DNA from 4 places in the Ruegeria sp. BC3 genome. Region 1 is predicted to be linked to each of the others. Evidence: riboswitches for the same ligand, from Rfam matches in the RefSeq annotation. Region 1 holds a riboswitch; each other region holds the start of a gene.

The links. Region 1 has a riboswitch for cobalamin ahead of ACR0MV_RS05075 (DUF1636 family protein). Riboswitches for the same ligand answer to the same signal wherever they lie in the genome.
Region 2: linked by a shared signal. The riboswitch ahead of ACR0MV_RS07305 (DUF1636 family protein) and the one ahead of ACR0MV_RS05075 (DUF1636 family protein) in region 1 are both predicted to bind cobalamin.
Region 3: linked by a shared signal. The riboswitch ahead of ACR0MV_RS19570 (DUF4198 domain-containing protein) and the one ahead of ACR0MV_RS05075 (DUF1636 family protein) in region 1 are both predicted to bind cobalamin.
Region 4: linked by a shared signal. The riboswitch ahead of ACR0MV_RS17385 (hypothetical protein) and the one ahead of ACR0MV_RS05075 (DUF1636 family protein) in region 1 are both predicted to bind cobalamin.

The regions. Positions count from the first base shown of each region.
Region 1 covers NZ_JBQFUP010000001.1:1,015,313-1,018,618, reverse strand. The annotation lists gene cobW (cobalamin biosynthesis protein CobW) at 1-771, opposite strand, end outside; gene ACR0MV_RS05075 (DUF1636 family protein) at 773-1,156, opposite strand; cobalamin riboswitch at 1,240-1,450, opposite strand; gene ACR0MV_RS05070 (LysR substrate-binding domain-containing protein) at 1,523-2,407, opposite strand; gene ACR0MV_RS05065 (NAD(P)-dependent oxidoreductase) at 2,516-3,306, shown strand, end outside.
Region 2 covers NZ_JBQFUP010000002.1:422,049-425,354, reverse strand. The annotation lists gene ACR0MV_RS07315 (ABC transporter substrate-binding protein) at 1-523, opposite strand, end outside; gene ACR0MV_RS07310 (ABC transporter ATP-binding protein) at 534-1,310, opposite strand; gene ACR0MV_RS07305 (DUF1636 family protein) at 1,307-1,594, opposite strand; cobalamin riboswitch at 1,758-1,963, opposite strand; gene ACR0MV_RS07300 (bifunctional enoyl-CoA hydratase/phosphate acetyltransferase) at 2,240-3,306, shown strand, end outside.
Region 3 covers NZ_JBQFUP010000009.1:100,162-103,467, forward strand. The annotation lists gene ACR0MV_RS19565 (HlyD family secretion protein) at 92-1,201, shown strand; cobalamin riboswitch at 1,756-1,962, shown strand; gene ACR0MV_RS19570 (DUF4198 domain-containing protein) at 2,092-2,877, shown strand; gene cbiM (cobalt transporter CbiM) at 2,881-3,306, shown strand, end outside.
Region 4 covers NZ_JBQFUP010000007.1:49,153-52,458, reverse strand. The annotation lists gene ACR0MV_RS17395 (DNA polymerase III subunit gamma/tau) at 1-979, opposite strand, end outside; gene ACR0MV_RS17390 (protein-tyrosine phosphatase family protein) at 1,126-1,623, shown strand; gene ACR0MV_RS17385 (hypothetical protein) at 1,631-2,038, opposite strand; cobalamin riboswitch at 2,123-2,341, opposite strand; gene ACR0MV_RS17380 (alpha/beta hydrolase family protein) at 2,486-3,306, shown strand, end outside.

The DNA.
Region 1 (3,306 bases):
GATGATGCTTTCAAAGTCATCATGCTCATGATCGTGGTGGCCGTCGTGATGCGACGGGCGTGCGTCCATGTCATCTTCGGCTGCGGCTTCCAGACCCAGAACGACGCGCACGTCTACCACACCCTCGGCCACTTCGACCACGGGCAGAGGGCGCGGGGCCTCGGCTGCGATGACCTCTTTGGCCTTCGCGACACCGTCGGGACCGGCCAGATCGGGCTTTGTCAGTAGGATGATATCGGCGCAGGAGATCTGATCCTCGAACACCTCAGACAGAGGTGTTTCGTGGTCGATCGAGTCGTCGGCCAAACGCTGTGCGTCCACCGCCTCGACACTCGGCGCAAAGCGACCTGCGGCAACGGCTTCGGCATCGGCAAGGGCGATCACGCCATCGACGGTGATTTTCGAACGGATATCTGGCCAGTCGAAGGCTTTCAGCAGCGGCTTGGGCAGGGCGAGGCCCGAGGTTTCGATCAGGATATGCTCAGGACGCGGCTCCAGCGCCATCAGGGCTTCGATGGTCGGAATGAAATCGTCGGCCACGGTGCAGCAGATGCAGCCGTTTGCCAGCTCCATGATGTTCTCTGCAGGGCAGTCAGGGATGGCGCAGGATTTCAGGATGTCGCCATCGACGCCAACATCACCGAATTCGTTGACGACAACGGCCAGACGCTTGCCCTGCGGGTTCTGCATCAGGTGTTTGACCAGGGTGGTTTTGCCCGAGCCTAGAAAGCCGGTGATCACAGTAACGGGGAGTTTTTCGAGGTTCGACATATCAGGCTCCAATCGGGGGAATGCGGGCTGCGCAGTTTTTGCGGAAATGCTCGGGGCGTTCGCGCCATTTCACCAAACCGTCTTCGGCGGCCAGATACTTGGTGACGCCGTCAACGATGGCCTCGACATGATCGACCTCGTTCAGGTTCTCGTAGACAAAGGTCCAGCGGGATGGGCCACCGCGCAGTACAATGGAACAGCCCTGATCGCAGTTGGACAGGCATTCAACCGGCTTCAGCTGGATGCCGTCTGGCAGCTCTGCCTGCTCCAGGGCCTTATGCAGCAAAGTACCGGGCCGCTGGGCATCATCTTCAATGGGCAAGCCACGACGGCAAGTTGTACAGACCAGCAGCTCGACTGGTGTGGTCTCGGTCACGTCTCTCATCCCCCCAAATCCTCTTCGCGGGGGACGGGGTTTCATGCGGGCCACGTCTGTGCATGGACCCGACACCGGATCACCCCGTCCGGTTTCAACTTCGGGTGCTGGCAGGTCTCCCGGCTTGCGGATGTCAGAGCCTTTGGCCCTGTCGGATGTCCCGCCTTCCCGGCCTTTTTGGCCAGTGGCTTTGGGCACCCTCTCCGGTCACGGTCGCGGGGGCGGCTGTGCTTGACGGATCATCCGCTGGCACATTCCCTTTTCATCCATCCGAAGATGGACACCAACGCAAGCGACATGCGGCACGGGCAGGGGGGTTGTCAAGCACGAGCCGGGCTTGGATAGGGATGACGTCGGAAAAGCGACCAGCCAGTGTCAGCCAGCGGCATCCAAGGCCAGCCGTTCGCGCAGCCAAGCGCAAAACAACCCCGCTGCAGCCGAGGGCTGAGCAGTTCCCGGAGCCGCAATCAGGTAGTGCGATTGCGCAAATGGAATCGCAGGACCCGCGATCCGGATCGGTGCGCCCTGGGCAATAGCGTTGCGTGCGAACCGTTCGACAATCGTGGCACACCCCGCGCCTGCCATCACCAGCTGCAGCGCTGCAACGGACGTATCGACCGAGTACAGCGGCGCGCGCTCTGCCGGGGGCAATCCATGAGCTTGAAAGTAGCGCGCCCAGTTGTCCTCGTAACCCAGAATGTGAATCAGGGGGCTGTCGTGCAACGCTTGCAGATCTGGAATAGGCGATCCGGATTGGCAAACTGGCACCAGCGTTTCGTCTGTCAGCTTTTCCGAGGTCACGCCCGGCCAGTCACCGTAGCCCATTCGAATTTCGACATCCACGTCCTTGGGCGCAATTGTGTCGTTCCAGATGTGTGACACAAGACGCACCGGAATGTCTGGGTGTCGCGCCATGAAATCCGGCAATTCAGCCGCAATCCAATAGGTCGCTGTAGATATCGCGGCCCTCACCGTCAGGGTTTGGCGAGAGGCCGGGCCGAACAAACTGTTGGTGGACAGGGCGATGTCACCCAGCGCACGTCGCACGGTCAAGGCATAAGATTGGCCCAGTTCGGTGAGTTCCAACCGCCGCGCGTTTCGGGTAAAAAGCTTTTGGCCTAAATCTGCCTCAAGTGATCGGATGTGCAATGACACTGCGGTCTGGGTCAGTCCAAGCTCTTTCGCCGTCGTTGTGAAATTCAGATGCCGAGCGGCTGATTCAAAGCTGCGCAGCCATGCGGGGTTGGGAAGTCGATCCATTTATCACCAATAATTTTTGGTCATTATTTTGATTATTATTCGTTTCATTTTTGAAAACGCAATGTGGATACTTGCGGACAAATCAATGCACAGCCGCCGGAGGGTATTATGAAAGTTGGCTTTATCGGGTTGGGAAATGTCGGAGCAAAGCTATCGGGGTCGCTGCTGCGCAATGGCGTTGATCTGACCGTGCATGACCTGAACGCGGATCTTGTTCAGGAGTTCGTGACCAAGGGGGCCAAAGCAGCCGAAAACCCAGCGCAGCTTATGCGGGATTGCGATGCGGTCATCACTTGCCTGCCTTCTCCCGCCGCTTCCGACGCTGTGATGCAAGAGATGCTGCCCGAGGTCGGGCCGAGCAAAATCTGGATGGAGATGTCCACGACCGACGAGGCCGAGGTCAAGCGTCTGGGGGCGATGGTGATTGAACGCGGCGGTGCTGCGGTGGATTGCCCGGTCTCTGGCGGATGCCACCGCGCCGCAACGGGGAATATCTCGATCTTTGCCGGCTGTGACCGAGAGACCTTCGACCGGATTTTGCCATTTCTGACCACGATGGGGCGGCGCATCTTGCATACGGGTGAGCTGGGTTCGGCATCAGTTTTGAAGGTTTTGACGAACTATCTGGCCACCGCGAACCTGATCACCTGCGCCGAAGCACTGGTGACGGCCAAGGCGGCAGGGATGGACCTGAACACAACCTATGAGGCGATCAAAATCTCATCCGGTACGTCCTTTGTTCACGAAACAGAAAGCCAGGTTATCCTGAATGGATCGCGCGACATCTCGTTTACGATGGACTTGGTAAAGAAGGATATCGGCCTATTCCAAGAAGTCGCCGACCGCGCAGGTGTGCCATTGGAGATCAACCCTCTGATGATCAAGATTTTCGAAGATGG
Region 2 (3,306 bases), on a different contig from region 1:
CGACCAGCGCGTTGGCCTTGTCTTCGACGTGCATCACCGTGCCCAATCGCAGGACGTCGTTGAACAGCAGGTCCATGCTGGCCTCGGGGCGGTTTTTGTCCAGATGAACGCAGCTTTCGGTCAGGATCATCGTTTTGATGCCAAACGGCTCAAGCGTGTCCGGCGTCACATCGCCGCCGGGCTTCATGCCATAGTACCAACCGGCAAAGAACAGATCAGGCTCGACCGCGACGAGGTTTTCCACGGTCGGGTACTTGGGGGCAAGCTCGGGGATGTCGCCGCGCAGCGTGTCGAATTCCGGGCTGGTCTTGTACCAGCCGGTAATGCCTGTCAGGCCGACGATCTTATCCTGCAGACCCAGCGCAAAGGCCATGTCGGTCATGTTCATGTCGTGCACGACCAGCCGCTCGGGCTGAGTTTCAAAGACCAGAGGCTCACCGCAATTGTCGACAGTGACCTCGTGCGCCGTCGCAGCGCTGGCCAATCCGCCAATCAGGGCTGCGGACCAAAATGTATTTTTCATGCTCGGTTCCTTAATTTGAGCGTTTGGTTCTTCGGATATCCAGTGCCGGGATCACGCGGCCTTCATGTTGAAAGCACAGATAATCGACACCAAAAGTTTCACGGACCCGTTCAGGGGTCAGAACGTCTTGCACCAGACCAAATCCGGTCAATTGTGCGGATTTCATCAGGGCGACATGCGTGGCGAATTCCGGGATCATGACCAGATCGTGGACGATCATGACCACCGTGATGCCAAGCTCGGCCACCAGCGAGAGCATCCGGCCTTTGGCGTCCGGGTCTAGGTGGTTGGTCGGCTCATCCAGAAACAGCAGCGAGGGGTTCTGCGCCAGTGCCCGCGCAATATGTGCGCGTTGGCGTTCGCCGCCTGACAGCACACCCATTCGCTTGTCCGCCAAGGTGCTCAGACCGGTCAGTTGCAGAATGCGATCCAGTTCTGCTGCATGTTCATTGGCGGATCGATCCGCACGGATCGGAATCTGACCAAGCGCCACATAGTCCCGCAGGAACAAACGTCCGTCGGGCGTTTCCTGCTGACCAACCACGGCAATCATGCGCGCGCGATCCACGGCCGAAAGCTGCCGCAAGCTGCGCCCTTTCAAAAGAACGTCGCCCAGCACGATTTCCTCGACGCCACACAGCAGATTAAGCAGCGTCGTTTTTCCCGCCCCATTCGGACCGGCAATCGCCAGGATCGCACCCTCTTCGAGATCGAAATTGATGTCTTTCAACAGGACATCGCCGTTGAGCGCGTAGTACTCCAATGCGCGCGCCTCAAGGAAGGTCATAGGCCGTCCTCCTGCGCGAACCGCGGCAGACGCGCGAGAGTTTTGTCGAACAAGGCGCTTGGACGCTGGGTCGCGTTGGTCCAACCATCTTCGCTGTCGCGGAACTGGCTGGCAAATTCAACCAACGCGTCCATGTCCTGATCCGACAGAATGTCGCCGAATAAGTACTGCGCTTTACCCTCAGCTTGAAAGCCGACAGTCGTGGGGCGTTCACACCCCGCCATGCAATTCACTCTGCGAATTGCAAAGCCATCAGGCAGCTTCTGCGCAAGCGTCTGACACATTGAATCCGCGCGAATATGACCTTCGCAGGTTTCACAAATAAGTAGAAAATGATCTGGTTTTATTGACACTTCACGCCCCGCTTACATCCGAGTCGAACGAAATGCAATGTTATAACGTCTACGACGTTTCATATCGCCTCCTTCCAGGACGCCCCGCCCCGAGTTGGTTGAACATTTGATGGCAGGTCTCCTGACTTGCGGGTCATCGCTTGGCCATCCTTCCCGGCCATCGTGGCCAGTGGACATTTGGCGTCGCTTACCGCTTACAGTTGCGGGGGCAGTCACGGACTTGGTGCCAGACGGCAACCTCACCGTATTCCCTTTTCATCCCTTGGCGAACCAGAGGGAACCATCGTGGATGATGAGTGCCTGAGTTCAGAATTTGGGTCAAGATTAAAACTGCGCGCGCCACGACACGCTTGCTCGATGCGTTCTGCAGAATCAGTGTCACAGACTTTTGCTAGGCCATATGAAGCGCTTTCCGTGGCGCGGTAGCATCGGGGTTAACGAATTGTCATTCGATAAGAACTTGACTACGCTGCAGCGCAGAAAGGGCCAGAGGCGAGGAAAGCGGTGAGTTTTATCGCAGCTCGGACGCCTTGCCTCGAGCGCTGACTTTATTATTCAGAACCAAAGCCAGACACCATGAAGATTGAAGAAAACCGAACTTATTCACAGATCAAAGTTGGCGACACCGCGCAAGTCACGCGGCTGTGCACGGTGGATGATCTGTATGCCTTTGCGTCGGCTTCGGGCGATCATAACCCGTTGCATCTGGCCGCGTATGACGGCGACGGTGATGGCCGCCCCGAGGCTGTTGCACCGGCCCTTTGGCCTGCTGGTCTGGTTGCCGCGGTCATAGGAAACATACTTCCAGGTGCGGGGACGCAAACGCGACGCGCGGATCTGAGCTTTCATGCGCCGGTTCTAGCGGGAGAGGAACTGACGGCCTTTGTGTCGGTTGTGGAAAAGCGTGAAGACGGTGACCTGACCCTGTCCGCCGAGGTGCGCCGGATCGGGGATGATGCACTGATCCTCAGTGGAACCGTCCAAGTCACTCCGCCCGCGCAGCATTTGACATTCGACTCGGTCGAGGTGCCTGGACTGATCGTTCAAAGGCACCAGCATTTTGATGCCCTTCTCGAAAAGGCGCGGCCATTGGACCCGATGCCGACCGCAGTCGTCGCCCCGGAAGAGCCGAACTCACTGGGCGGCGCTTTGCTGGCGCATGCCGACAGCATCATTACGCCAATACTGGTGGGCGATCCTGCCAAGATCACCGCCGCTGCGGTCGAACTTGGCGCGGATCTGGCCGGGGTGGAAATCGTTGCCGCGCAAAGCCACGATGTTGCCGCTCATATTGCCGTCGATCTGGTGGTTGAAGGCAAAGCCCGGATGCTGATGAAAGGGCATTTGCACACGGATGTCCTGCTGCGCGCCGCCCTGCGCCGGGAAAAGGGGCTCAGGACCGGACGGCGTTTGTCGCATGTGTTTGTCATGGACGTTCCGGGTATGTCGCGGCCGATCATGGTCACCGATGCCGCAGTGAACATTGCCCCGGACCTTGAGACCAAAGCCGATATCGTTCAGAACGCGATCCATCTGGCGCATTCAATCGGTATCGACATGCCCAAGGTGGGCGTTCTGTCGGCGGTCGAGACGATCAACCCGCATATGCCTTCATCTGTGGACGCAGCACTGTTGTCAAAAAT
Region 3 (3,306 bases), on a different contig from region 1:
AGAGGTGCCCTGTCATCAGGAGCGCGACAACAACCTTACACGGCGGCCTCTATGCGTTGCTCCGCCCGGGAAACACAATGGAGCATCGAAATTGCTGATTGTTCTGGCACTATATTTTGGCCTCGCCTGGCTGGTGTTCTCAAAACTCCGCCTGCTGCCATGGAACGCGGTTTCAAAGACCTTCATCTATGGCGGTGGTGTCGTAATCGCACTGGTGGTTATTGGCGCGCTTAACCACACGACACCAAGCGGGGCGGTTTCGGTTCAAGGCGCTGTAATCAGTATAGCGCCAAACGTCGCAGGACCAGTGATAGAAGTCGAAGCGGAGGCAAATGAGCTAGTGTCAAAAGGGGATGTTCTGTTCAGGATAGATGATACGGAATATGCCGCTGAAGTCGCTCGACTTGAAGCATCGCTTGCCGCCGCCCAATCAGAGGCAGATCAACTAAGGAACGACCTTGAGGCAGCTGAGGCGGACATCGCGTCACTTTCCGCACAACTGGAGTTTGGGGTGGCGCGGCGCGATGATATTATCCGTCTCGCCGAACGAGGAGCGTCCACTGAGTTCCAGCTTCAGGAAGCCGTTTCAACCATAGAACAGCTTGAAGCGGGCTTACGCGCTGCAAACGCGCGGAAAGCGGGTCTTGAACGGCGTATCGCCGCCCAGGTGGAAGGGGTCGATGTCGGCGTTGTCGAAGTAGAGAATATGTTGATTCAAGCGCGCTGGGCATTGGAGCAAACTGTCGTGCGCGCACCAGCAGATGGCATGGTTACAGGCCTGACCCTGCGCCCAGGGAATCGAGTGACGACTCTGCAGGGAGCAATAAATTTTGTTGTGCCAGACGATAGAGTTTTAGTCGCGACACTTCCTTTGAGCAGTCTGCAAAACGTTTCTGCTGGCGATGCAATACGTGTGGCCCTGCGTAGCGCACCGGGGCAGGAGTTCGAAACCACGATTGTAGACATACCACCCTCTACTAGCGAAGGGGCGTTGGATGCCAGAAGTGGCCTCCCTTCACTGCGTGAGCTGGTCGGCGCGACGGATTATATCGTTGTGGCAGATGTTCCGGATGACCAAAGCGCACAAGTGACTAAGTTGGGTGCGTCAGGTACGGCCTTGGTCATCACCGAGGAAGCTGGCGCGATTTCGGTGTTGGCAGAAGTTTTGTTCTGGATCACAAAGAAGCTGAATTACCTTTGATTTGTCCGAAACAATTTAGGCGCACCTATTTCAAGACCAATCAATTCGTACAGTCGCGTTGCGCTTCACCGACTGAATTGTCCGTGAAGCAGTCTTTTGTATTCGTTCTACCGAACGGCCATCGCTCAACCAGAGATCGCGTCACACAACACCGGCACAGCGATGTTCGTATCTTGCCAAAACGCTGACAATCACTCGCTGGTTGAGATGAAACTTGCCATTCTTAAGGCTTGGTGAAGGGCATCAGCGCGCGACTCGATTTGACTGCCTAGCAATTCAACGCGTCATGACTTGGTGGCAATCTTCCCATTGTTTTCCCGCTGCTTTCTAATCTCAGCGCGGACCAATCCTGTGGGTGAGGATCACATACCATCGGACGTTTCCTGTGCTTGGGATAATGCCCTTCGCGGTCGCCGAAGCTGTTGAGAAATGTCCCTTATTGCAAGACATCTCCACAAAACTCCAATTTGGGGAGGTTGGATGGGCTCAATGAAAGATTGCAATCGACAACACTCCCGCAAATTTTGAGTTGACTGACGCTAGATGAGTCTGGCAAGCGCTTTCGTATGTTTGGTTCCGGGTTCGTCCGGATAAAAGGGAATGCGGTGCGGGTCTAGTCAGACGACAACCCAATGCCGCAACTGCCCCCGCAACTGTGAGCGGCGAGCAAGGCTGATATGCCACTGGGATCTTTTCCCGGGAAGGCCAGTCCGATGCTTTGACCCGCAAGTCAGGAGACCTGCCAGACATGCGCCCCCGGAAGGGGTGCGTCACCGATGCCGGGGTGTGCGTCGGGCCGGTACCTGCAAAAGGGTACGAGGTCCCGTTTGCCCCGTTGTCAAACACAACAATGTGCCGGGGTTGGCACAACGGGACAAGGATAAGACCTAATGAAAAAGCTGCTCTGCACGGCTGCCGCTGCGCTGGCAATTCCTGCCATGGCGCAGGCGCATTTCCTTCTGGAGTACACCACCAACACCATGATCAAGAAACCGGGCGATGTGCCGGTCAAGCTGATCTTCTGGCACCCGTTCGAAAACGGCCACGTCATGGATCTGGAAAAGCCGCAAGAGTTCTATGTAATTCACAACGGTGAAAAAACCGATCTGCTGGACACGCTGGAGCCTGTTCGCTTCACCGGAGGCGAAAACGAGGGTGCGGCGTTCAAGGGCTCGGTTCCTGTGAAGCGTTCCGGCGACTACGTGCTGGTTACCGTTCCTCAGCCTTACTATGAGGAATCCGAGGACATCTATATCCAGCAACTGACCAAAGCGTTCCTGAACCGCAACGAACTGCCGACCGATTGGATGAACCCGGTTGGCCTTCCGACCGAGATCATTCCGCTGAACAAACCGACCAACGTCATTGCAGGTTCGACCTTCACCGGTCGCGTTTTGGCCGATGGTCAGCCGGTTGCAGGAGCCGAGATAGAGATCGAATACATGGCAGCTGAACCGGACATGGACAGTTCAGCCTCGTCGACTCCGTCCGTTTCGCCGATGCCCGGCGGTGCTGTGGTCGCAATTTCGGACGATAACGGTTACTTCTCGTTCGGCGTACCAAAAGCCGGTTACTGGGGCTTTGCCGCACTCGGCGCGGGCCCGGCAACCGAGCATGAGGGCAAAGAACTCAGCCAGGATGCGGTCATCTGGATCCGCGCTTGGGACATGGAATAAGAAATGCACATCGTCGACGGTGCCTTGTCCAACCCGGTCGTTATTGGCGGTGCCATTGCAGCCGCGGGCGGGATTGCAGTGGGGCTCAGGTCGCTGGACCTTGATCGTATCCCGACCGCGGGGGTGCTGTCGGCCGCTTTTTTCGTGGCCTCACTAATCCACGTCCCCATTGGTCCGTCTTCGGTGCATTTGATCCTGAATGGCATGGCCGGGCTTCTGCTCGGCTGGGCCGCCTTCCCGGCGCTGTTCGTCGGGCTTTTGCTTCAAGCCGTCTTCTTCGGCTTTGGCGGGTTAACGGTGTTGGGGATCAACACCCTCAACATCGCGCTGCCTGCAGTTGTGGCCGGAATGCTTTTTGGCCACCTGATCGCGCGCGGCACACCTCTGCATGGTGCGATTTGGGGCGGCATCGGCGGAGCTTTTGCCATT
Region 4 (3,306 bases), on a different contig from region 1:
GGCCGCGCGCGCGCTCATCAGGGGAGACGGTGGGGTCTTCGGCGGCGTCCGGCGTGATCTTTACCACAGAAACCCAGTGGGTGATTTCCGCGAGATCGCGAAGCACGGCCAACGGATCCGCCCCTTCGGCGTATTGGCCGCTTAACTCCGTCAAGGCACCTGCCGCGTCTCCGCGCAGGATCATATCCATCAGGTCCAGAACGCGGCCCCGGTCGGCAAGACCCAGCATCGCGCGCACCTGATCGGCATTGGTTTCCCCAGCGCCGTGAGAAATCGCCTGATCCAGCAGCGAGGTCGCATCCCGCGCTGATCCTTCGGCGGCGCGGGTGATCAGTGCCAGCGCATCGTCGGCAATCTGTGCCCCCTCGGCTGCTGCGATCTTGTTCAACAGGCCGATCATGTCTTCGGGCTCGATCCGGCGCAGGTCGAAGCGCTGGCAACGCGACAGGACGGTCACCGGAACTTTGCGGATCTCGGTGGTCGCAAAGATGAATTTCACATGCTCGGGCGGTTCTTCAAGCGTCTTGAGCAGCGCGTTGAATGCACTGGTCGAGAGCATGTGAACTTCATCGATGATGTAAATCTTGTAGCGGGCAGAAGCCGCGCGATAACGGACGCTGTCGATGATTTCTCGAATGTCATTCACGCCGGTGCGGCTGGCGGCGTCCATCTCCATCACGTCGACATGGCGGCCTTCCATGATGGCAACGCAGTGTTCACACTGGCCGCATGGTTCGGTCGTGGGACCGCCTGTGCCGTCGGGACCGATACAATTCATGCCCTTGGCGATAATCCGGGCCGTGGTCGTCTTACCGGTCCCCCGAATGCCGGTCATGATAAAGGCCTGCGCGATCCGATCCGCTTCGAACGCGTTTTTCAGCGTGCGCACCATTGCGTCCTGTCCAACCAGATCTGCAAAGGTCTCGGGGCGGTACTTGCGGGCAAGAACCTGATAAGCGGGGCTGGGCGTTTCGGTCATGTCTGCTCTGTCGGATTCGTAACAGGGATGCAGCGTAGAGACCCGCGTCGCCCGCGTCCACAGCAGGGTTGGAGGAATTTCGGTTTGGTTTGTATTGAGGGGAAGAAAAGAACGACGAATCCTCTGATTCACAAAGGAGCATCGCTTTGGAAAAATTCGCAATCCATGCCCTAGGCGTTGGTCCAGGCCAACTGGCGTTGTCGCCTTTGCCCGGGGCGGGTGGTGCCTATGACCGCGATCTGAATGTGATCCGGGACTGGAACCCTGACCTGGTGATTTCAATGACCACCGACGCCGAACTGAACCAAGCCGGAGCAGCTAGCTTTGGGGGCGATGTTCAAAACGCATCTGCCGTGTGGAAGCACCTGCCGATCAAAGACTTCGGCGCTCCATCGCCGCCAATTCAGGCGCAGTGGCCCGAGACCAGCGCATTGGCGCGGCGCATATTGGCAGATGGCGGGCGTGTTTTGGTCCATTGTCGGGGCGGATGCGGTCGATCTGGCATGGTTTTGCTGCGCTTGATGATCGAAAGCGGAGAGGAGCCTGCGCAAGCCCTAGCGCGCCTTCGCGCGGTTAGGCCTTGCGCTGTTGAAACCGATCCGCAAATGGACTGGGCCACGACGCTGACCCAGCATAGGTCGTGAGAGCCGATCAGGCCGGAATGTGCTGTACGGTTTCTTGCGAGGGACGAGGTGCCAAAGCCAGCGCCTCAAGCATGGCGCATGGCGCAGTGGTCAACGCACCGGCGGGCAACATCGCAAAATCCGCGCCGAACATCATATCGGCATAGTCCTCTAGCGTTTCGGCTGAGTCTTCGGCATTTGTCCCGCAATAGACCCTGATCCGGGCCGGGCTGGCGCGAAACCGTGCCGTGCAGCCTTCACCGCAATGGCTCAACTCGCTTGAGCCGTCCATTTCGAATTCGCTGGTTGTCACGGGCTGCGCCGCGTCCATTGCCTGCGTAATGGCGCGCGCCAATTGGGCCAGCGCCGGGCAGGGTTTCCCGGTTTTCTGGCACAGAGTCGCCGTGAACTCATGCGTTTGTGTCTTCCAGATCATGATGCGCCCTCCGCGCGATGGACGGGGGACGTGGAACAGGTGTCTCAGTTCACTGAAGACCTGCCCGGACACCCCGCCCGAGTTTCGGTTTTGTCTTTGATGGCAGGTCTCCTGACTTGCGGGTCATCGCTTTGCTGACCTTCCCAACCTTTCGGCCAGTGGTTATTCAGCATTGCTCACCGCTTACAGTTGCGGGGGCAGTCTCGGCCTTGATCCATTCCGGCATCGCCGGGCAGGACCGCACCGTGTTCCCTTTTCATCCCGCCCAGGTTACGAGGCGAGAACCATCACACCATCGCTAGCGGGTGTAGCCGGTTTGAGTCAAGCTGCCTGTTTCGCCAGGTCCAAACGGACGCTTGGTCACTTTGGAAATCTGTTGACTTTGAGCCGGGAAAAGCGCCGATTGCAGAAAGTGAACCGTACGGTTCAGATGCTTGCGAGGGCGCTATGTTGGACAATACTACAGCGGTAGTGACCGAAGATTTTATGCTGGCTGCCGGTACGGCCAGCCTGTCCGCACGGTTGTACACACCCGCATCGGCACCAGACGTTGCCGTTGTGATCCACGGTGCCACGGGCGTACCGCGTGACTATTACAAGCACTTCGCGCATTGGCTGGTGGCCGAGCAAGGCGTGGCCTGTCTGACCTATGATTATCGCGACTTTGGGCATTCCTTGACTGGCCCTATGCGCGAATCGCAGGCCACCATGGCGGACTGGGCGTTGATAGACATGCCAGCCGCCCGAGCAGAGATGCGACGCAGGTTTCCGTCTGCGCAACACTGGAGCATTGGACACTCGGTCGGTGGAATGCTTGGACCTGTCCAACCGGATATCGACCAGATCGATCGAATGATCTGTGTCTGTTCAGGCTTGGTCACATTGTCGGACCACCCTTGGCCGTACCGCGCGTTGGCGACGATGTTCTGGTACGGTCATCCGCCGTTGCTGGTCAAGGCGCTGGGATACCTGCCGGGCAAGGCGCTGGGATTTGGGTCGAACCTACCGTCGCGAGTGTATTGGCAATGGCGGAAGTGGTGTACTGATCCGCTGAACTATGTGCCAGAGATCGGCACCAGCCTGCCCGAAGCGCAATGGGCCGCGTCGGAGACACCCGTTGACCTGTTCACAACAGACGATGATCAGGTGGTGCCTCCTAACGCGGTGTGGCGATTGGCCGATCTCTACGGCCCCAAGGCGCGCAGGCACCAATTGTCACCGAAGGAGTTCGGCCTGTCCGAGATCGGCCACATTGGCGCGTTTGCGCG